4 regions of the Glaciecola sp. 1036 genome follow, and region 1 is predicted to be linked to each of the others. Evidence: predicted binding sites of a transcription regulator. Region 1 holds the regulator's gene; each other region holds the start of a gene.
What was found. Region 1 encodes FliA, which starts transcription of late flagellar genes. Its sites were predicted from a motif close to CTAAAGNTNNNNNNNNNNNNGCCGATA; they were not measured.
Positions count from the first base shown of each region.

Region 2: a site for FliA is predicted at 1,612-1,638, ahead of ACNKW3_RS02225 (flagellar protein MotY). Genes of this name have one in related genera too.
Region 3: a site for FliA is predicted at 1,291-1,317, ahead of ACNKW3_RS14965 (DUF5610 domain-containing protein). Genes of this name have one in related genera too.
Region 4: a site for FliA is predicted at 2,877-2,903, ahead of ACNKW3_RS01190 (VC2046/SO_2500 family protein). Genes of this name have one in related genera too.

Region 1 covers NZ_JBLWFH010000009.1:147,641-153,444, forward strand. The annotation lists gene flhA (flagellar biosynthesis protein FlhA) at 1-1,635, shown strand, start outside; gene flhF (flagellar biosynthesis protein FlhF) at 1,668-3,059, shown strand; gene ACNKW3_RS14180 (MinD/ParA family ATP-binding protein) at 3,056-3,907, shown strand; gene ACNKW3_RS14185 (RNA polymerase sigma factor FliA) at 3,918-4,643, shown strand; gene cheY (chemotaxis response regulator CheY) at 4,681-5,064, shown strand; gene ACNKW3_RS14195 (protein phosphatase CheZ) at 5,089-5,804, shown strand, end outside.
Region 2 covers NZ_JBLWFH010000001.1:504,771-510,574, forward strand. The annotation lists gene glpQ (glycerophosphodiester phosphodiesterase) at 1-659, shown strand, start outside; gene ACNKW3_RS02225 (flagellar protein MotY) at 656-1,555, opposite strand; gene rnt (ribonuclease T) at 1,693-2,322, shown strand; gene ACNKW3_RS02235 ((2Fe-2S)-binding protein) at 2,406-2,600, shown strand; gene ACNKW3_RS02240 (Grx4 family monothiol glutaredoxin) at 2,672-2,998, opposite strand; gene ACNKW3_RS02245 (Fe-Mn family superoxide dismutase) at 3,199-3,783, shown strand; gene ACNKW3_RS02250 (TolB family protein) at 3,831-4,724, opposite strand; gene ACNKW3_RS02255 (MFS transporter) at 4,820-5,804, opposite strand, start outside.
Region 3 covers NZ_JBLWFH010000011.1:603-6,406, forward strand. The annotation lists gene ACNKW3_RS14960 (RNA recognition motif domain-containing protein) at 1-91, shown strand, start outside; gene ACNKW3_RS14965 (DUF5610 domain-containing protein) at 130-1,260, opposite strand; gene trmA (tRNA (uridine(54)-C5)-methyltransferase TrmA) at 1,396-2,487, shown strand; gene fabR (HTH-type transcriptional repressor FabR) at 2,482-3,093, opposite strand; gene ACNKW3_RS14980 (acyl-CoA desaturase) at 3,210-4,343, shown strand; gene sthA (Si-specific NAD(P)(+) transhydrogenase) at 4,429-5,804, shown strand, end outside.
Region 4 covers NZ_JBLWFH010000001.1:247,848-253,651, reverse strand. The annotation lists gene ACNKW3_RS01205 (DUF6279 family lipoprotein) at 1-221, shown strand, start outside; gene ACNKW3_RS01200 (DMT family transporter) at 241-1,170, shown strand; gene ACNKW3_RS01195 (response regulator) at 1,163-2,812, opposite strand; gene ACNKW3_RS01190 (VC2046/SO_2500 family protein) at 2,934-3,416, shown strand; gene ACNKW3_RS01185 (hypothetical protein) at 3,413-4,189, opposite strand; gene ACNKW3_RS01180 (rhodanese-related sulfurtransferase) at 4,407-5,399, shown strand; gene ACNKW3_RS01175 (EF-hand domain-containing protein) at 5,480-5,734, shown strand.

The DNA.
Region 1 (5,804 bases):
ACACTTGATGCTATGCCAGGTAAACAAATGGCCATAGACGCAGATTTGAACGCAGGTTATATCGATCAAGATGAAGCTCGAAAAAGACGCGAAGAAATAACCTCAGAGGCTGATTTTTATGGTTCCATGGACGGTGCGTCAAAATTTGTAAAAGGCGACGCGATCGCTGGTTTATTTATCATGTTGATTAACATAGTCGGCGGTTTGTTTATCGGCATGTATCAACATGATCTAAGCTTCAGTAACGCCATGGAAGTATACACCGTCCTTACCATTGGAGATGGCTTGGTCGCACAAATTCCTTCTTTGCTGCTATCAGTTGCCACCGCCATAATTGTGACGCGCGAAAACGATACCCAAGAAATGGGAGATGAAATTCGTGAACAACTGGCGAATAAAAAGGCGCTTTATATTACGTCGGCAATTCTATTTGTAATGGGCATAGTGCCAGGTATGCCACACCTTGCATTTTTGTCTTTCTCCGCAGCAGTTGGTGGATATGCCTTCTACCGTGAATGGAGTCGTAAAAAGCTAGAAGAGCAAGAAAGTCAATCAAAACAGTTACCCGAAGCTACAACCTCTGCGCCAGAAATTAAAGACTTGAGCTGGGATGACGTACAACCAGTAGATTGCATTGGTCTTGAGGTGGGCTATAGGTTGATTCCATTAGTCGACAAATCCCAAGGCGGTGAATTACTTAATCGTATTAAAGGCGTGCGCAAAAAATTATCCCAAGAGTTAGGCTTTCTCGTTCCCGCGGTACATATACGAGACAACCTTGACTTTACCCCTAGTAGTTACGCTATTTCGATGCTAGGTGTCACTGTTGGTGATGCTGAAATAAGCCATGATTGCGAATTGGCCATTAATCCTGGACAAGTTTTTGGCACCTTGGAAGGTACACCGACAAAAGATCCTGCATTTGGTTTAGATGCAGTTTGGATCAAGCCGAGTCAGCGCGAACATGCCCAAACACTTGGATACACTGTAGTAGACGCAGCTACTGTTATCGCAACACATTTAAGTCAGTTATTAACCACACAAGCACATCAATTATTAGGCTATGAAGAAGTACAGCAACTACTTGATATGTTAGAGAAAACTCATCCGAAATTAGTTGAAGGTTTGGTGCCAGATATTTTGCCATTAAGTACCGTGGTAAAAGTTCTTCAAACCCTCTTGTTTGAAGGCGTACCTATTCGTGATATGCGTACCATAGTTCAAACTCTTTGCGAGTATGGGCCTAAGAGCCAAGATCCCGAAGTATTAGTGTCTGCACTGCGCATTTCACTGAAAAAATTAATTGTGCAAGAAATCAATAACGGTGGTCAGGAAATTCCCGTTATCACGCTTGCTCCAGAGCTGGAACAGATGTTGCATAAGTCACTTCAAGCTGGTGGCGAAGATGGTGCTGGCATTGAGCCTGGATTAGCTGAAAAGCTACAGAATTCGCTAGTTGAGGCGACTCAACAGCAAGAAATGGCTGGAGAACCCGCTGTATTATTGACGTCAGGTATTTTACGCCCTGTACTCGCTAGGTTCTTCAAACAATCGGTTTCTGGTTTACATGTATTGTCATATCAGGAAATACCGGATGACAAACAAATAAAAATAGTATCGTCGGTAGGTCAATAAAGTGACAGAGCTGCTGAAAAAGAGAGGAAGATATGAAAATTAGACGTTTTTTTGGCAAAGATATGCGGGAAGCTCTCAATAAAGTGAAAGAAGAGTTAGGCGGTGATGCCGTTATCATGTCGAATAAAAAAACAGCACAAGGAGTAGAGTTAGTTGCAGCAGTAGACCCTACTAGTCATACACCAGATCCAGTGCCCGCCAAAAAGCCGTCTAAAACGACTTTACGCGAAGTTATTGGTGAAGACGACAGTGACAGTCTGCAAGCGCTTTTGCAGCGAAGTGCTGAAATTGCTAAAGAAAACCTTAATTCAGCCCAGGCTAATAATAGCCAAATACGGGAAACTACGTCTTACAACGCTAATACAAACTCTCAGCAGCAGATTAGTCATCAAAAAAAACGAGCAGATGAGAGTATGATTCGATCTCCTGCGTTTACCGATGATCTTAATCTAAATGACACTCAAGCAGCGAGTTTAACACCTCCACCAAGTGTGTTAGAACCTGAGCAGTTAGATAGTATTCGAGCTGAACTTGAATCCATTAAAAATGTGCTTAAATTCCAAGTGTCAGAACTTTCTGAAGAACGCAAAAAACGCAATAACCCTGTGCATCATTATCTAAAAGAACAGCTAACCGGTATGGGAATTAGCCAGCGTTTATGTCAACAATTTATTGACTTTATGCCGCATAAAATAGATGAAAAGCAAGGTTGGAAATACCTACTAAACCTCTTATCTAATCGAATTGTAGTTGGCGGAAACGATATTCTGGGGAAAGCCGGAGTTGTCGCTTTAGTGGGACCAACAGGGACTGGCAAAACAACTACCTTAGCTAAACTTGCAGCGAAATACGCACAAAAATACGGTCCTGACCAAGTTGCTCTGGTGACAATCGACACCTATAGGATTGCTGCTTACGAACAACTTGCAACTTATGGCCGCATCATTGGCTGTTCGGTTAAAAAAGCGCAAAACGCTGAAGAGTTAAATCAAATTTTATATCAAATGCGCAATAAAAAATTGGTGTTAATAGATACGGCTGGTTTCAGTCAGCGAGATGCTAGACTTATTGAACAGTTGAATGAGTATGAAAACGGCTTATCTGTTGATATCAAAAAATATTTAGTGTTACCAGCGGCTTCTCAATATCGAGTTCTGAACGAAACAGTAAAGACCTACAACAACATTGATCTTACTGGATGTATCTTTAGCAAATTAGATGAATGTTACAGCCTTGGAGAAGCATTAAGCGTAATCATTGAAAATGATCTATCATTAAGCTATGTTACCGACGGTCAACGCGTCCCGGAAGACATCAAGTTAGCTGATTCAGGGAACCTTACTCTGGTCGCAGCAAAACTATACAAGAAGTATGGATTGTCACAACAGCCTAATGATTCAGTAGCGATAGCTGGTGGGTTATGATGGAAGATCAAGCGAGTAGCTTAAGAAAGATGAATCAGTCCAAACAAATTAAAGTAGTGGCAGTAACGGGTGGAAAAGGCGGCGTTGGCAAAACCAACCTCACTCTTAACCTTGCAATTGCATCTGCCAAACTAGGCCAGCGAGTCATGGTCCTTGATGCCGATTTAGGTCTTGCAAACGTTGACGTTATGTTAGGTCTACGCGTTCAGCGAAATCTATCTCATGTGCTTTCAGGGGACTGTACTCTCGATGAAGTCCTAGTGAATGGCCCTCATGGTATCAAAATAGCCCCTGCGACCTCTGGTACTAAAAACATGGCAGAGCTAGATCCGCGAGAACATGCTGGCTTAATTCGAGCATTTGGAGAACTTAAAACCCCTATTGATATGTTGTTAGTGGATACCGCCGCGGGCATTTCAGATATGGTGGTGAGTTTCTCAAGGGCCTCACAAGAAGTCATCATAGTAGTATGCGACGAACCAACATCGTTAACAGATGCTTATGCCTTAATCAAAATTCTAAATCGCGAACATGGCGTCTTTAAGTTTAAAGTGGTCGCGAACATGGTGCGTTCAGAGCGTGAAGGTCAGGATTTATTTTCCAAACTTTCAAAAGTAACAGGACGCTTTTTAGATGTAGCTATGGAGTTGGTCGGCATTATTCCTTTCGATGAAAATGTCAGAAAAGCAATCAGGAAGCAAACAGCAGTAGTCGATGCTTATCCATCAACACCTGCTTCTAAAGCGATAAATCAGCTAGCAAGTCGTGTTAATTCTTGGCCAATACCCAAACAAGCGGGCGGACACCTAGAGTTTTTCTTGGAAAATCTTGTGTCTTTGCATGAGTAGGTAAGCAAAAGTGAGTAACAAAGTGACAGTATATCAACAGCAAATAGACAAAAATCAGCTTGTCGAAAGACACGCGCCGCTCGTTAAACGCATTGCCCATCACCTTATGGCAAGATTACCAGCAAGCGTTTTGGTCGACGATCTCATTCAGTCGGGCATGATAGGCCTTTTGGAAGCAGCAAGAAACTTTGATGGTACCAAGGGGGCTAGTTTTGAAACTTTCGCAGGCATTCGCATCCGAGGTGCCATGCTGGATGAAATCCGTAAAGGCGATTGGACACCAAGATCTGTGCATAAAAATTCTAGATCTATTACTGAAGCCATTAATGAAGTGGAAAGTGAAACAGGCAGAGATGCCAGAGATACAGAAGTTGCTGCCAAACTTCAAGTATCGCTAAACGACTATCATCAGATGCTAAATGAAGTAAATGCTGGAAAATTAGTCGGAATCGAAGATTTGGGTGTCTCCGAAGACGTGCTTACAAACGAAGAAAACAAAGGAAATGACATACCTTTTCAAGAAATGATGCAAGGATCATTTCAGAAAGCGCTCGCGCGGGCGATAACAACATTACCAGAGCGAGAAGCTATCGTACTTTCTTTGTATTATGACGAAGAGTTAAATTTACGTGAAATTGGTGAAGTGCTTGAGGTTAGCGAATCGCGAGTGAGTCAAATTCACAGTCAAGCAATGCTGAAGTTAAAAGCAAAGATGCAGTCTTGGCGTGCTGAGTAACAAATAGTAATTAATATTTTCCATACTGGAGGTAGTTTTGGATAAGAATATGAAGATACTGGTTGTTGATGATTTCTCAACAATGCGGCGTATCATTAAAAACCTGCTTAAAGATCTTGGGTTTACAAATATCCAAGAAGCTGATGATGGTAATACGGCGTTGCCGATGCTACAGCAAGGTGACTTTAACTTTGTCGTAACGGATTGGAACATGCCTGGCATGCAGGGTATTGATTTGTTACGTGCAATCCGCTCAAACGATAAACTCAAGCATCTACCTGTACTCATGGTTACGGCTGAAGCTAAGAAAGAGCAGATTGTTGCAGCTGCGCAAGCTGGCGTAAATGGATATGTAGTTAAGCCTTTTACAGCAGCTACGCTGAAAGAGAAACTAGACAAGATTTTTGAACGTCTGGGCTAAAACGAACAATAGAGGTTAGGCCTAATGACTACCGAAAATTCTTTAATTTCGCTTGAAGAAGCGAAAGAGCTAGTAGCATTTCTTGAAAACGGCGACGTAGAAGCGGCAAACGACATTGTGCATAGTGCAGCTTTGAGAGAGTCCAACGAACTTTTTTCTGAAGTTGGCAAGTTAACTCGTCAGTTACACACGTCCTTGGTCAATTTCCAGCTTGATGAAAAACTGTCGCAAATTACCAATCATTCGATACCTGATGCTCAATCAAGACTCGAATATGTTATTGAAGAAACAGAAAAAGCTGCAAATTCGACAATGGATGCGGTTGAACGCAGCATGCCATTGGCAGAGCAACTTAATGACAGATTAAACAGCCTTATTCCTAATTGGAAAAAGCTTATGCAGCGTCAAATTGAGCTTGGCGAATTTAAATCCCTTTGCCATGAACTTGATGACCTGTTGAACGATGCTCAAAACGATTCTGCTGCGTTAAATTCTATGCTCACTGAAGTTCTTATGGCGCAAGGCTACCAAGACTTAACGGGTCAGGTGATACGCCGGGTAATTGAATTAGTTAACGAAGTTGAAGAAGGGCTTGTAGAAATGCTGGCGACCTTTGGTGAACAAGAAGTTAAAGAAAGTAAAGCTCAACCTTTGTCGAAATCTGACGATAAGATAAAAGCCGAAGGGCCAATTATTGATGCAGCAACGCGAAACGACGTCGCCCAAAGTCAAGATGACGT
Region 2 (5,804 bases), on a different contig from region 1:
ATGGCGAACAAGTTTTCAGTAATCGTTATAAAGGTAAAAGTGCTTTTCGCATTGCTACCTTTGAAGAACATATAGAGATGATTTTTGAACTAAATCGGCTATTCAACAAAAATGTAGGGCTATATCCAGAAATAAAATCACCTGAGTTTCACTTGGCAGAAGGTATTGATATTACGGCGCTAGTCATGCAAACGCTGAACAAATTTGAGCTCAATAGTAGTTCAGACAACATCTATGTTCAGTGCTTTTATCCTCCGACACTTGATCGAATTCGTACCGAATTTAAAAGCCAAATAAAATTAGTACAATTGATTGCTGAAAACTCATGGGCTGAATCATCAACTGATTATGATGCGTTAAAATCATCTCAAGGCTTAAAAAAGGTAGCTGAATATGCTGACGCCATTGGTCCTTGGATCCCGCAAATTCTTACCCCAGAGTTTGCGGCAACTGAATTATTAGTAGAAGCAAAAACACTGGGATTAAAAATTCATCCTTACACCTTTAGAGAAGATGCTCCCGCTTACCCAATTGAGCCTTCGGTATTATTCAAGACTCTTTTATCAGTAGGCATAGATGGCATTTTTACCGATCAAGTTTTGCCCTATATGCTTGAACTAAAAGAGGCCTTAGAAAGTTCCGCAGAAGTGAATCATTAAGATTTACTCATCCTAATGACAACTCTTCTATTTTTAGAACGATCTAATTGGTTGTCATTAGGTGCAACATGGCGTTTTTCACCATAACCACTGACTTCTATTCGATCTGTATCTACTCCTAGCGCGGAAAAATAATCACGGATCTCATTAGCGCGTCGAATAGACAGTTGTTCATTTGCCCAAGAACCACCATAACTATCCGTATAGCCTGCAACCAGCACTAATTCTAACTCTAGGTCTTCTTTCAAGTATTCCCCGATCATGTCCAAGCGCTTTTGTGAATACTTGGTTAGCTCAGCGCTATTTTTTTGATACGACAACACGGTATAAGCAATATCATCAAAATTGTATGGAAGTAAATTACTTATACATTGAGAAAATTCGAGATATGCATTTTCAAAATTACTGGCATTTAAGCTAACCGCAACTTGGTCAGTTGGATTCAACCAATCTTGATAAAAAATGGTTGGATAAAAACCTTTTTCTAGTTCAGTTAACATTTGCCAAGCAGCATCATTGGGCAAATCACCATCGTATTGTTTACGCAGTTGCATTTGAGCAATTTTGCGCGACGCCACACCAGGCATCCATTGAGGTGGTTTAGAATACAAGGTTGCAGAATCATAACGCCCCGGTAATCTCAACATATCCAAAGTAAACTCTAAATTCAGTTGTTTGGCCGCCTCTGAAATAAAGAGAGCGTTGCCATATTTGGGAATATCATGGCTTAATTCACACACTAGCCTTGTTTGTTTTGATACTTGCCAATTAGAGCTTTCTACATTGACTTGATACTGACGTAAGTTGGCAAATGATGCATGCACGGGTAACAAAATGAAGATCAAACTCACAATGATGCATCGGCTTTTGAAGAATTTTGCTTGTTTATCTGACATAATATTCTTAAGACTATATTTTAGTGACAGGCGACAATATAAATTATTAGTAATGTTATCGGCGGGAATCAGCATTTACTTTATTTTGTCAGACGTTTTTCTTAACACCGCCAAGCCTTAGAGTTTCGTCATTTTTAATGGAAAATCCCCAAACAGTTTTACAGCAAAGATTTAGAGGCTACTTTCCCGTCATTATTGACGTTGAAACTGCCGGTTTTAATGCCAACACAGATGCCATTCTGGAAATAGCGGCTATTACGTTAAAATTCGAAAACGACACCTTAATGCCAGATCAAACCTTCCATGAGCATATTGCGCCTTTTGAAGGTGCTAACATAGAGCAGTCTGCGATTGAGTTTAATGGTATAGATCCCTTTTGTGCGCTTCGAGGCGCAAAAGATGAAGGGGAAGTTTTTAGAGAGTTATGCAAGTTTGTGCGAAAAGCGCAGAAAAATGCGGATTGCCAACGCAGTGTCATAGTGGCTCACAATGCCACCTTTGATCAGAGCTTTGTCAATGCTGCAATTGCCCGTAACAATATCAAACGCATTCCTTTTCATCCTTTCGTTTCTTTCGATACCACGAGTTTATCAGCGCTTATTCTGGGACAAACAGTGTTGGTTAAAGCCTGCCAAGCAGCGAATATTGCCTTTGATAACAAAGAAGCACATTCTGCACTTTACGACACTCAAAAAACTGCTGAACTTTTTTGCTACATGGTTAATCGTTATTCCGAACTCGGGGGCTGGCCGCTAAGCGCAAAATAATTGTAAATAAGAACTATTTTCACTTGCACTTTATCTAAATAACAATTATTATCATTCCCATTGTAATAAAGTGCAGGTTCTCTATGTTTGTATGTATGTGTTATGGCGTCACTGATAAGAAGATCGAACAAGTAGTTCGAGACGGTGGTGTGGGTAACATGCGAGAGTTAAAGCATAAATTGGGTGTAGGTTCTCAATGTGGTGCTTGTATACAAATGGCACAAGCGATTATAGATAAAACCATAGTAGATGAGTCTTTATTTAAAGACGTTGGTTGAATCGCTTAAATAAAACAAATAAAAAAAGTGGCCGCGAGCCACTTTTTTTGTACTTAATTTTTTTCAAGAAACTACTCATCACCCTCAGGTGCAGCTTCTTTCAACAAAGGCTGTAGCTCACCTTGCTGGTACATTTCTAAAATAATGTCACAACCGCCGACAAGTTCACCGTTTACCCACAATTGAGGGAATGTTGGCCAATCTGCATATTTAGGCAATTCTGCACGAATATCAGGGTTTAATAGGATATCTACATAAGCAAATTGATGACCACAGGCCATGATCGCTTGAGAAGCTTGCGCTGAAAAGCCACAGCTAGGAAGTTTAGGAGACCCCTTCATATATAGTAAAATAGGGTTTTCACTGATTTGTTGCTTAATTTTTTCTACTGTTTCCATGGGTATTCCGTTTATTAGCATTGGCTAAAACATAAGGACGAAGTGACATTATATCAAGGTTTAAAAATAAATAATGCCCTTGGTGATCTTTGTATACGAAAAAACAGAAATAAGATACATAAAATAATTTTTAAAATAGGGTTTAAATTTTAACGAGTTACCCTTATTTTACAGTAAATAGATAAAAACGGAGAAAATACATGGCTTTTGAATTACCAGCTCTACCTTATGAAAAGAACGCACTTGAACCACATATATCTGCAGAAACCCTAGAGTTTCACTATGGTAAGCACCATGCAACTTATGTGACTAAGCTAAACGGCTTAGTTGAAGGCACTGATTATGCTGATAAATCACTAGAAGAAATCATTAAATCTAGTGACGGCGGCGTATTTAACAATGCAGCTCAAATCTGGAATCACACTTTTTATTGGCACAGCTTAAGCCCTAATGGCGGCGGCGAACCTACAGGTGCATTAGCGGAAGCTATCAACGCTAAGTGGGGCTCATTTGCTGAATTCAAAGCAGCATTCAATGACAAGGCAGTAAACAACTTTGGTTCAAGCTGGACTTGGTTAGTGAAAACAGTTGACGGCGGACTTGATATCGTTAACACAAGTAATGCAGGCACTCCTATTACGGAAGAAGGTGTTACTCCTCTAGTAACAGTGGACCTTTGGGAACACGCTTACTACATTGACTACAGAAACGTGCGTCCTGATTACCTAAAAGGTTTTTGGGCACTAGTAAACTGGGATTTTGCAGCAGAAAATTTTGCTAGTTAAACCAAGTGAAGAATAAGAAAAAACGGTAGCATTTAGTTACCGTTTTTTTATGGGCGATTACAAACTAACGCAATCTGTTCTTCATAGGGTGAAATCGCTATTCTGGAAACACCCGACTGACAATATTCAGATTTAATGACTACAGGCTTAAACGCCGTAAATACGATTTCTTCCCGATCAACTATAAATGGCATTGAGACTAGCTGGCCATTATCTGTGGTAAACAGCTCACTCGTTGGGCCCCACGCGTAGTAGTTAGCACCTTTGGGTAATTGACCAATTCGTTTTTGTGTTTGAGTGCTAGGGCTATACCACCAAAGCTCAGGCGCTTTGTCTTCCTCATGCACTGAATAGGTATATCCAAATGTATTTGGCATAGCAAAAAGTGAAGCGCCTATTGATGAAGCTATACTTACCCCTTCATCTGTTTCAATGAAAGGATCTGCTAGTTTTAGTTTATGAGGCTCACCTAAAACAAACAACAATACTTTATCTTGCATAGTCCATACATGGTATCCCACAGGCTCAATGGCAGGTGAAAGATGCTTCATAGGTAGACCATTGAAGCCAATTTGCCATAACTCTTGCTTACCTTCGGCATTCACTTTGATAACACTAAAACCTTCTCCATCAGGCGTCGGTGTAGGCGAATATTCGCTTTCTGAAGATTGGGTAATATTTTTGACAGATTTATCTTGAATGCTATAGCGCATAGTATCCATTTGCCCATCAATTTCTTGGGTAAAATACAATGTCTTTTCGCTAAAGAAGTAAGGTTGATTTGAGTACTCTGGGTTGTCGGTAACCTTAGTCAGTCCGTTAATCGTTAAGCCATTTTCTCCTCTTTCAATAGCCCCAATATAAATGTCCGAGCCAGGAGGCGTTTGCGCTTGCCCTAAAAGTGAAAAAGTAGATAAGAATATAGCACCCAAAAATCGCATATTGACGTTCGCCTCTTTTAAAAATATCAGTTGCATGGGTTGACTATAGTAGTGACAAACTCGACGCTTGGCTAGCAACAGCTTTTAATTCTATATTAGGCTGGCGTATTCTCTTTAGATTGCATAAATAGCACTGACAAGAACGCTAGTCCAGCTAAGATAGCACTGTAAACAAACGTCATCACCGGATTAGCGCCATTTTGCCACCATATTCCAGCAAAGTAACTTCCTGTTGCACCTCCAACGCCGAACGCCACGCTGGCATAGACTGCTTGAGCTCTGCTTTGAAATTCTGAGGAAAAATTTTGATGTAAATAATGAATAGAAGCTGAATGGGTTAAGCCAAAACTAAAGGCATGCAATACTTGGCTCAACAAAATTAACCACCAATGATGGGCAAGAAATGCCAACATTAACCATCGCAGTGTGGTTAACGATAAACTTAGCATTAACAGTCGTTTGACGGTAAACCCTTTTAAAAGTCGAACGGCATAAATAAAAATGAATATTTCGGCAAACACCCCTGTAGCCATAAATATGCCGGTTTGCCATCCTAGATAACCCAGTTGCTGGGTATAAAGGCTAAAAAAGCTATAAAAACTGCCAAAACTAATCTGAAGTAATGTATTAGCCAACAAAAATGCAATAAAGCTCTTATTCAATAAAAGTGGTAAGACAGACTTTTTAGTTTCATGCTGATGACTTACTTTGTTAGGCGTGCTTATGGTTAATGTACTTAAAAATAAGCCGAACAAGGAAACACAGGCACCAATCACAATAATAATGGATGAATAAACATCAAGCAGAAACCCCACAATAACTGAGGCAACGATAAATCCTATACTTCCCCACAAACGAACTGCGCCGTATCCTTTTCGCGTATCTTTACATGCATATACAGTGCTTACTTCTAACTGAGGAAGTATTGCTGTCCAAAACATCATCATAGCGGCGAAGACAAAGACGTAAGCGACAAATTGCTCAACATAGAAAACCGGTAGAAAGATGATCAACGCCAATAAACTTCCGCCGCTTAATATCAGCCCAAGTTTTCCTGTTTTATCTGCTAATCCGGCCCAT
Region 3 (5,804 bases), on a different contig from region 1:
TGACGCCAATAAAACCATAGAAAAATATAACGAATCTATATTTTTTGAAAGAAACCTTATTGTTAGGCATGCAAAAGAAAAGGTAGGTTGAGTACCTACCTTTTGCTTAACTGGATTAAGTTTAGTAATTTATCGAAATTGTTCGTTAAAACGATGGAATCTATTGATCGCATGTAGTAGATCAGGCACCTGAACATCTTTCAATTGATTGACTAATCCGTTAATGATCTGTGTTGATTCGTTTTGACTAGCAAACAACTCTTGTGCCGACTTAACCAACGTTGAAAGGTCTTTATCATATTTTTTAACCAACTTAATATCGCTTTGAAGTTGGTTATCTAGACCTTTTCCAATCATACTTATTTGGCTGTATGCACCAATTTTCCTCGGCGTATCAGATTCAACCACTTTAAATTTATCTAAATCCGTTATGGAAATGCCTTGCTTCATTATTCGTTGCAGGGCTACTTCGACATCATCGCGATAAAATTGGTTTAACAAATCGTCTGCTTTATTTACGAACTCGGCAACCATTTTGAATTTACTTGGATCACCGTTTTCACTATCAATAGCAAAACTGATATTAGAACTTTTAGTGGTAAATTTATTGATTTCACCACCATCCGCTTCTTCAATAAAGACTGCAGAATTATTAAAGTCTAATGAAAGTTTTTGTTCGTCCCGTGTACGAATATCAACTTGATTGTATTGTGACTCTTCTGCGTTTTTGCGAAGGTAATCCTCTGGACTAACCGATAGTGCTTTTATTTTTTCAGAGATTTGCTGAGCAGTGTTTTGCAAATTGCCAAATAATTCACTTTTTTCATCAATGCCCATGTCTTCCAAGGCTCTTGAAAAGCCTATTTCAACGCCTTCGATTGCTTGTGTTCTAAGTGTTTCAAGTTCACTAGCCGTGCTACCTTTAGCGGCAAATGATGTAAAACTCGCTTTAACAAAACCAAAGATATTTGCCTGTACAGAGGTTGAATCAAATGTTCTAGTTGAAGAAAACGCTTTTTCTTTATGGCTAACCGAATTAAGAGGTGGAAACTTAGACGCCACAGACTTAAACGTAGCGTCAACAGCGCTGGAAAATGCCCGCGACATGACAGCATCATTGGCTGATGTTCCTGTGTATACATCAACAGAAACAGAACTGAACGCCGCAAGATCACGAATTCTATGATGCTCTGCGATCAGCGTTTTGTGCGCCTCTGCTGGTTTAGCAGAGGCAACTATATTAGCTTCTACTGTATTCATACTACCTACCTCATATTCCTCATCTAGCTATATCGGTAGCATCTTTTAAAAACTTTAATATAAACTTGGTATTTTTTTTAAAGAGTTTAAAATCCGCTCCTCATTCGAACATGAATCAGTATTGGGTATGATGTGATGGCAGATTTGAAACAAGAATACAAACAACAACTTGATGAGAAACAAAACAGACTTATTGCTTTGTTGTCTCCATATTATCAAGATAATGTAGATTGCTTTGTTTCACCTCCACAACATTATCGAATGCGTGCAGAATTTAGAATTTGGCATCAGGATGATGAAACCTTTCATATTATGTTTGAGAAAGAAACCAAACAAAAATATAGGGTGGACCAGTTTCCTATCGCTTGTAAATTGATAAATCAAGCAATGCAGTTGTTAATGAATGAGGTCAATGTTAATCAGACGTTGAGAAATAAACTCTATCAAGTGGACTATCTTGCGACAACTACTGGTCAAATAGTGATTTCAATGATTTACCGCAGACCTTTGGACGACAATTGGCAGCAAGAGGCGACAATTTTAAAACAAAAACTCTCTGAACATTTCCCTACCGATATCATTGGACGCGCCAAAAAGCAGAAGATAACCTTGGATAAAGATTTTGTAATAGAAGAATTACAATTTAAACAAGAAACATTCAGTTTTAAGCAAATTGAAAATAGTTTTACCCAACCTAACGCATTAATTAACGTCAATATGGTGGAATGGGCAATTGATAACATAGCCGCTGATTCAATTGATTTATTGGAGTTATATTGTGGAGCGGGTAATTTTTCTATTCCCCTAAGTCGTTATTTCCGTAAAGTGTTGGGTACAGAAATATCAAAGACCTCTGTTGCAGCAGCTCAATTTAATATTAATGCAAATAACATAGACAACCTGAACATTGCGCGATTATCCAGCGAAGAATTTGTAGAAGCTTACCAACAAAAACGCGCGTTTAATCGTTTATCTGAGATATCTTTAAGCGAATATAATTTCACTACGATATTGGTTGATCCGCCTCGAGCCGGCCTTGATCCTGATACACTAAAACTGGTCAGCCAATTTACCCATATTATTTATATTTCATGCAACCCTGAAACTTTAGCGAATAACCTAGCTGTATTAAATGAAACACACCAGGTATCTCGTGCTGCATTATTTGACCAGTTCCCTTTCACGCCCCACATTGAAAGTGGCGTTGTATTGAAAAAGCGCTTATAAACCTGGATTGGACGAATTAAAACTAACAGCCCCTAGCTGCACAAATCTAAGTTGAATTTTAACCCTGTCGGCAATTTGTTCGACTTCTTTTACATCTGCGTCTAAAGCTTCAGCTCCTGCGTTAAAAACTAATCTAACCATGGCATCTGCTTGCAAGTTAGCAATTTTTCTGGGGAGACGTAAATGCGCCACTATGTAGTCGGAGAGCTCTTCAGTAAAGTGTTGGATTTCGCGCATGACCGCCGCCCGAAATGCTGATGAAGTTCCAGTATGTTCACGCAAAAGTAACCGAAAAACATTGCGATTTTGCACAATAAATTCCATAAATGTATCAACTGAAATACTCACAACGCTACCGCCCGAAGCTATACGTTGTCTAGCTTGTCGCATCAATTGCCGCAAAGCTAAACCGGCTTCGTCGACTAAGGTTAATCCGAGCTCATTAATGTCTGAAAAATGCCGATAAAATGATGTAGGGGCAATACCGGCGGCCCGTGCTACTTCTCTCAAGCTGATTGCGGTGAGACTGCGATTTTCATCGAGTAGCGTAAATGCCGAATTGATAATTCGTTGGCGAGTCTGGCGTTTTTGTTGCTGTCTATTCATAGGCTATGATTGTTAGATCAGTTTTTGAATTTCTGCAAATATTTCTTGTCATTGAGTGGGTGAAAAGTTAAATTAGCGCACAGTTGTACGCTGAATTTAAAAAAGTGAAAAGTAAAGTGAATAAGCCTCCTTTAATTCCGCTTAATATAGCGGTTTTCTGTATTACTACGGCAATTGCATTAATAGCTACCCCCATATGGATCATGTTTAACGGTATCGACTTAGCAGAAATAGTGATAGCCGTGTTGTTATTTTTTTATACCGGTATGTCAATTACTGCTGGTTATCATAGATTGTGGTCCCATAAGACTTATGACGCTCATTGGACGGTAAAAATTATCTTGGCGATTGGTGGGGCAATGGCTGTGCAAAACAGTATTTTACATTGGTCAAGCGATCACCGAGTGCATCATAGACACGTGGATGTCAATGACAAAGACCCTTACTCTGCCAAAAAAGGATTTTGGTTTTCTCATATCGGATGGATGCTTAGAGAATATCAAGCCGAACGCTATACTGATTACTCTAATTGCCGTGATTTGCAGAAAGATAAAGTCGTAATGTGGCAACACAACCATTATTTGCCAATAGTATTGATTGCGAATTTTGGTATTACCGGTTTACTTGGATGGATAAATGGTGACATTTTAGGCATGATTTTAATCGCAGGTGTGCTTAGGTTAGTCGTTGTGCATCATGTGACCTTCTTTATCAACTCGTTAGCCCACATTTGGGGTTCTCGTCCCTATACTGATACCAATACAGCCCGTGACAACGGCATTATTGCCTTATTTACGTTTGGAGAGGGTTACCATAATTATCATCATATTTTTGAGTATGATTATAGAAACGGTATTAAATGGTGGCATTATGATCCTACAAAGTGGCTGATTAAAAGCTTATCTTTAGTAGGGCTAGCAAAAAATCTTAGAAAAACCCCAGATCAACGTATTGAAGCAGCAAGATTATTAATGCAACTGAAATATGCCAAGAAGCGCTTAGTACATTTGCCTAACGCCGAAGAAATCGTTAACAACATTCAGCAAGAGTATGATGTATTAGTACACAAGATGAGTGAATATTATGCGGCTAAGAAAAAACTTATGCTGGCTAAAAAACAAGCTTTGCTTGCAAGTTATGAAAAACTGGAAATCGATTTTGCTTACAGAGAAATTCAACAAAGTTTTAAATTGCAAAAAGAAAAATGGCAAACACTTTACTCTTACTATATGACGCCGATACAAGCATAATAGAGTTATAAAGCATTTGGTAACGCAAAAAGGATGCTGTGGTAGCATCCTTTTTAATTTTACGTAACGGTAAATGGAAACTGAGATGGCGAACAAGCAAAAAAAACAAACATTTGATTTTGACGCGGTAGTAATAGGTACAGGACCAGCTGGAGAAGGTGTTTCAATGCAGTTGGCCAAAGCCGGCAAAAAAGTGGCCGCGGTTGAAAAGTATTCTTCTGTTGGCGGTGGTTGTACCCACTGGGGAACTATACCATCGAAAGCATTGCGTCATTCTGTAAGCCGTTTAATAGAATATAATTCAAACCCGTTATTTAATGAACATAGCCGCTACCGAAGCTTAACTTTCGCTGAAATTATGAAGCACGCAGCAGGTGTTATTCGTAAACAATCGCGTCTAAGATCGACATTTTATGAGCGAAACGATGTTAACGTTATCACAGGTGAAGCCAGCTTCGTTGACCCACATACGGTTAACATTAAGCGTAAAGATGGTTCGTTGGAAACTATCACTGCACAAAACTTTGTTTTAGCTACAGGTTCTCGTCCCTATACACCAGCTGATATTGATTTTACCCATCCACGAATTTTCAATAGTGATACAATTTTAAATCTGGATTATCAACCAAAAACTATCATTGTCTATGGCGCTGGGGTAATTGGTAGCGAATATGCTTCCATTTTCAGAGGAATGGGAGTGAAAGTTGATCTTGTGAATATGCGAGATCGCCTGCTGTCTTTTCTAGACGCAGAAATATCTGATGCCCTTAGTTATCACCTATGGAATAACGGTGTGCTTATTCGAAATAACGAAGAATACGACAGCATTGAAGGAAAAGAAGACTGTGTCATCTTAAACCTTAAATCGGGTAAGCGTATGAAAGCGGATTGCATTTTGTTTGCCAATGGTAGGACGGGTAATACCGACATGCTGGATCTTCAAAATGTTGGCTTAAAAGCTGATGGGCGTGGATTGGTAAAAGTAAACAAGAGCTATCGAACAGAAGTTGAGAATATCTATGCAGTTGGAGATGTGGTTGGTTATCCGAGTCTAGCCTCTGCAGCCTATAACCAAGGACGTTTTGCCGCTGAAGCTATGGTGAACGGTGAATGTCATAAAAGTTTAGTAGAAGATATCCCTACAGGTATTTATACCATACCTGAAATCAGTTCAGTGGGAAAAACCGAACAAGAACTAACCAAAGCAAAAGTGCCTTACGAAGTTGGAAGAGCGCAATTTAAGCATTTGGCCAGAGCCCAAATCGCAGATACTATGGTTGGAAGTTTAAAAATCTTGTTTCATCGTGAAAATAAAAAGATTCTTGGTATCCATTGTTTTGGAGAAAGGGCTTCTGAAATTGTGCACATTGGTCAAGCTATCATGCAACAAGATGAAGGCAATAATATAGAGTATTTTGTTAACACGACCTTTAATTACCCAACGATGGCTGAAGCTTATCG
Region 4 (5,804 bases), on a different contig from region 1:
CACGTGATCATAATCCAGAATTTAAAACAGAGCTGGAGTATTTATTAACTAATCCAGAAGTTTACCGAAGTGATGCATTTATTATGGCGAGTGAACAAAATACCAAGCGTTCCCATGAGTATTTATTAACACTTTTAACCCTTTCAACTGAAAAACAACGAAAAGAATTGATTGAACAAATTAACGATTACCGTGAAGATATAGTAGATTTGGCTGAATAGGTCTCGTTAGTAGGTTTATATGATTAAGCAACTAAGCCCATCCGTGATGGGCTTTTTATTAGCACTTACCACTGCTTTTATGTGGGGCGTTTTACCGGTTTTTTTAAAAGTTCTTTTAGTCGACATGGACGCTTTTACAATAACCGCGATTCGCTTTATTTTTGCAGGCGTTTTTGTTGCTGTACTTCTCTTTTCCAACAAGGCTTTACCGAGAATTCGTCAACATCATAAATGGGTGTGGATTATCCTAGGTTTAAGTACCTTGATGTTATTAATTAACTACGTTTCAAACGTAATTGCCCTGAATTATATAAGTCCCTCAACGGTTCAGTTAATTCTCCAACTGGCTCCCTTTATCTTATTAATTGGTGGTGTGGTGCTGTATAAAGAGAGCTTTAGCCGATTACAGTTAATCGGTGCCTTGATGCTATTTTCTGGCTTAGGGCTATTCTTTAACCAACGAATCCCTGTCATATTAACCTCGACCACAGAGTCCATAGAAGGTGTGGTATTGGTGGTGATTTCAGCGACTGCTTGGGCCATGTATGCGTTGTCACAAAAGAAGTTGTTAGCTTCATTCACCAGTAGCCAATTAACCTTACTAATATATATTATTGGTACTATTTTCCTATTGCCTTTTACTCAATTTAGCGAAACCTTAGCACTAACGGGATGGCAATATTTTGCATTAATATTTTGCTGTTTGAATACTCTGATCGGCTATGGTGCCTTCACTCATGCAATGCAAATATGGGATGCCTCTAAAGTCAGTGCGATTTTAGCAACTGCCCCAGTTTTTACCTATTTGAGCAATGAAATAGCGATAATGATAGCGCCAGATATCTTTTTCGATCCTCAGTTGGATGTCTGGGCGTATATTGGTGCTCTGTTTATCATTTTAGGTGCGATGTTAGCGAGTATTGGCAAGGCCAAGCCTAAGGTTAGTTGATAATTTCTTCGGCGTCTTTGTGCATATTTTGAAATTTTTGCTTATGTATTTCTTTTAATGGCATAGAACTAATAAAGCGAAAAATTTCTCGAACTTCTTGAATGTGCCTACCTTCTGGTTTTTCCGTTGATTTAACCAAACGAATCAAGGATTGTAGTAAGTTTAAATTCACGCTGATGTTCAATGGACATATTTGCTTGGCAGTAGTGAATTCTTGATAAGCTTCTGAAAAATTTCCCTGACTGTACAAGGCAATGCCTTTCTTATTTGAACGCACGTAGGCAATACGTTTACTTTTGGCGTTTTCTAATTCTGATTCTATGAGGTGACGTATAGCCAAATCTGTTTTATCCGCGTTGTCCCCTAGAAGTTTAACCAGTTTATTCGCTTCTTCGTAATCTCCCATATCAATCATCAGTTTTAAACTATCGGTAGCCATGGGTAATGGGTATTCGGTAAACTCTTTTTCGATGTTAATTTGCGTCTCTTCAAGGGTTCTTTTGGCTTCTGTTTGTTTACCTTCTAACAGTTGCATCCGCGCCTGTATTAAAGATTCAAAAATTTCAAAATCAAAGTCATCTTGTTTACCACCAGCAAACTCTTCATTGCGTTGCATCCGTTGCATAGTTAACGACGTTTCTTGCATGAAGCGATTCTTTACTTTTTTATCAGTTGTATGCTCTGCTACATCTAGAATACTGCGAACATAACCGCACATATGATTAACATTTTTATGTATTGAGCGTTGGGATAATTCGAATATTGATTTTGCACTGGACATGGCTAATTCAAAATCTTGATTTTCTCTGGCTATTCGACAGACGTTAAAGTGTCGATCTATGGAAAGCGGGGATATTGCCAGGGCGTCTATTATGTATTTAAGTGCTTCTGGTTTGCGGTCACTTGCTAAGTAAGCATCTGCTACTATGTCATAGGCCTCTACGGTATTTACTGATTGTTGAATAACTTTTTTGCCGATTTCTATAGCCTCATCGTATTGTTTTAAATATAACTTGGTTTTTGCCATAGCACAGGTCGCCCATAACATAGGTCTATCGTTCAAGATTTTAGTTAAAATACTTTCAGCGGCCTCGAACTGATCTAACTTCCAATACAGTGACACCAATAATTTAAGCAGATGAGCCGTGTATCTGGGTTCTGTGTCTAAAAAATGGCGGCAGGTCTGAATGGCAAGTTCGTATTTTTGGTGGTCAATTTGACTATATAAAGCGGAAAGGGTAGCGCGACGTACTGAGGCTCGGGCGATTCTAGCATTCAGTTGGGCTTGGGAAAATGGCTTAATAAGATAGTCATCGGGTTGTTTTTCTATTGAGCCAAGCACCATTGAGCGACCACTTTCGGCACTGATCATAATAAACACAGTTGAAGGTTTAATTAACTGATGTTTTCTCAATTCTTCTAAAAATTCGAAACCGTTCTTTTTGTTGCTACCTAGGTGTAAGTCACTGACGATGATATCGTACTTGTTTGCCTTGCACGCTTTTAAGCCGGCTTCTGCCGATGATTCAGTAGTGATTTTTTTTGCGCCAAGACTAGTTAATAGCCCTCTTAACAGCATTAAGAAAGGGCGCCTATCTTCTATCACTAAACAACGTTTTTCAGAATAATTTAGTTTTTCCATGAAAACGAATAGCTACCTTAGATCATTAGCTGCATCACTGAATGACAACAGTATATTCAAACCCCTTGAACTTCACTGTCACTTGCCGATATATATTCATCAATTGGTAACAAAGATCAAAATGTCTGAATTCTTAAATATTGAAGAGTATAGAAATGTGCAAGTGCAGGTTAATGCACATCTTGCACAATCTTCTCAACATGGTACTGCAACACTCAACCTATTTAAGTGCATCTTATCAGACGCTCTCACTACTGATCATATTACAACCGATGAGGGTGTGGATATTGCGTCTACACACCTTAATATAGAAAAACATACTCAATATACTTTAGTTGCAGATTCAAAAAGTTACACGCAATTTAATATAATTAATAAAGCTATACATCAGGGGCGTCTGGATGATGCAAGGTTGTTAAACGCAATTTGGTCTACACCCTTGTCTCAACAGGATGATCCGAATCATCTACCACAAAAGGTAATTAACAACCTTTCTCACTACGCTCAGCGAAGGTTAAATAAAGACGCTGATGAATTTGATGATTCAACCACTCTAGAGCAACCAACAATGCTTTACGATATTCTAGAAAGCCTGCCTGACTAAAGGCATCTTTCCGGAAAATGATACAGAGTATTTGTGCATGTCTGACCTTGCTTAGCATTGGAACAAGTTCTTGAACTGACCGATCGAATACAGTAATCGTTAAAACCATCATCTGCTTGATTTGTTAGAAAATTAGAATCACTTAGACCTTCTCCAATATAGCGCCCCCACGGAGCTTCATCAGCAACCTTCTTTAGAATTTCCCTTAAGCATAAATTGTCTTCTGGTGTCGTATTGCTGACGTCATTTACTATGCCGTTAGGCATTGCATTATCAATTCTAATTCCTTGTATTTTAGAGGCATTTCGGTCGAGAAATAAATTAACCAAGTAAGTATTGCCAGAATCAAGCATGTTTTCCTTTAATTCAAGATCAAAAACAAGCTTAGTATCACCTCTGCCAATAATGGCTACAATTGGATGTCCTTTATCGTTACTAATAAGGTTAAAGCCGACACCTGATGGTTCGCGGCTTTGTTCTAATTGAAAGCCGTAGTCGTTAAGAAGTATGCTATTTTCTTCGGTTAACGTTTTTTTATTCTTTAATCTTTCAATTACTAAAGATTCTACAATATTTTCTATTTTAGATTGGGAACTTTGATTTCTAAAATATTCACTGGCCACCTGACATCTAGCAGTTAAATTACTGCTCGATTCATTTGATTGGGAAGAGGAGTAATCTTGACCCTTGTATTCTTCGAGGTAAGTTTCCAAAGCGAATGCACTTGCACTAAAGATTAGTGTAGTAGCAACATATAATGTAAATATCGTCAAATTTTTAAAACCAAGTTATTTATTAAGTACATCATATAGCTGATTACAAAGGCATTCAACGTAACCCCTGGGGTTAAAATTTATTTTGGAGTTATGGTGCGAGTAGCTACTTTTTTACTCGTAACATCGACAAGTCCTCGAATATCCACAATTTTTGTGGTAGATTACGCGCCGCAATTTTGCATTGGTTTTACGTTCCAACAAGCAAAGGAAAAACATGAATAAATATTTAGTATGCGCGATGTACAAATTTGTCGCGCTCGAAGATTATAAGCAAATACGCGCTCCGCTGCGTGAATTTATGGAATCCCATAATATCAAAGGCACACTGTTATTGGCCAAAGAGGGCATTAACGGCACTGTGTCAGGCTCGCAAGAAGACATCAATGCTTTGTTAGCTTATTTGAACGAAGATGACAGAATTTCGCCTATTTCTCACAAATTTTCTTGGCATGATGAACAGCCTTTTTACCGCACTAAGGTGAAATTGAAAAAAGAAATCGTCACTATGGGTGTTGAAGGAATTGATCCTTTACAAGTGGTTGGTACTTATGTGAAACCTAAGGACTGGAATGCGCTTATATCTGATCCTGAGGTTTTTGTTGTGGATACACGCAATGACTACGAAATTGAAATCGGTACTTTCAAGCACGCAGTAAATCCACATACTGACTCTTTTCGTGAATTTCCTGAATATGTTGCGCAAAACATGGATCCGGCTAAGCATAAGAAAGTGGCGATGTTTTGTACTGGCGGTATTCGATGCGAAAAATCTACCGCTTATATGAAATCTCAAGGGTTTGAAGAGGTTTACCATTTAGAAGGCGGCATACTTCAATATTTAGAAGATGTACCTAAACAAGACTCTTTGTGGGAAGGCGACTGCTTTGTGTTTGATAATCGCGTAGCGGTCAACCATGATCTTGAAAAGAGCGATTATGATCAGTGTTATGGCTGTCGATTGCCAATCACAGATGAAGATAAGCAAAGTGAGTTTTATGAAGCTGGCGTTACTTGTCCAAAATGCTATGGCACCCATACTGACGAGCAATTAGCACGCTTTAGAGAAAGAGAAAAACAAGTGCGGTTAGCCAAAGCACGTCAACAAGAGCATGTGGGCACTGAAGCGCGTGAAATTATGGAGCAAAAACGTCTTCAGAAAGCACAAGCGCAACGCCAAAGAGCCCTTGAGAAAAACCAACAGGACTAAAGTTTCCTTAGTTTTTAATGGACACTGCCTCGCTTATCAGTTTACACTACGACCATTGGTAACCAACTGGAGTTGAGTTGATGAGCGAGTCTACAGCCAACAAAATGACCGAAGAAGAAATTGCGTCAATCAGAAAGGATTTTGACTTTTTTGATCGTGACCAAAACGGTCAAATCGAACTAAGTGAATTTATAGATTTATTGACTATTTTGTCACCTAAAACCAAAGCAAGTCACGTTGAAGAGGGCTTTAACTTAATTGATGAAAACGGCGACGGTTACATCGATTTCGAAGAGTTCTTACATTGGTGGCAAGAGTGTTGGTGGGAATACTAAGGTAATAAAATACCTTTCTTATTCTTAGATTTATAAAAGCCTCGCACCTATATAGGTTGTGAGGTTTTTT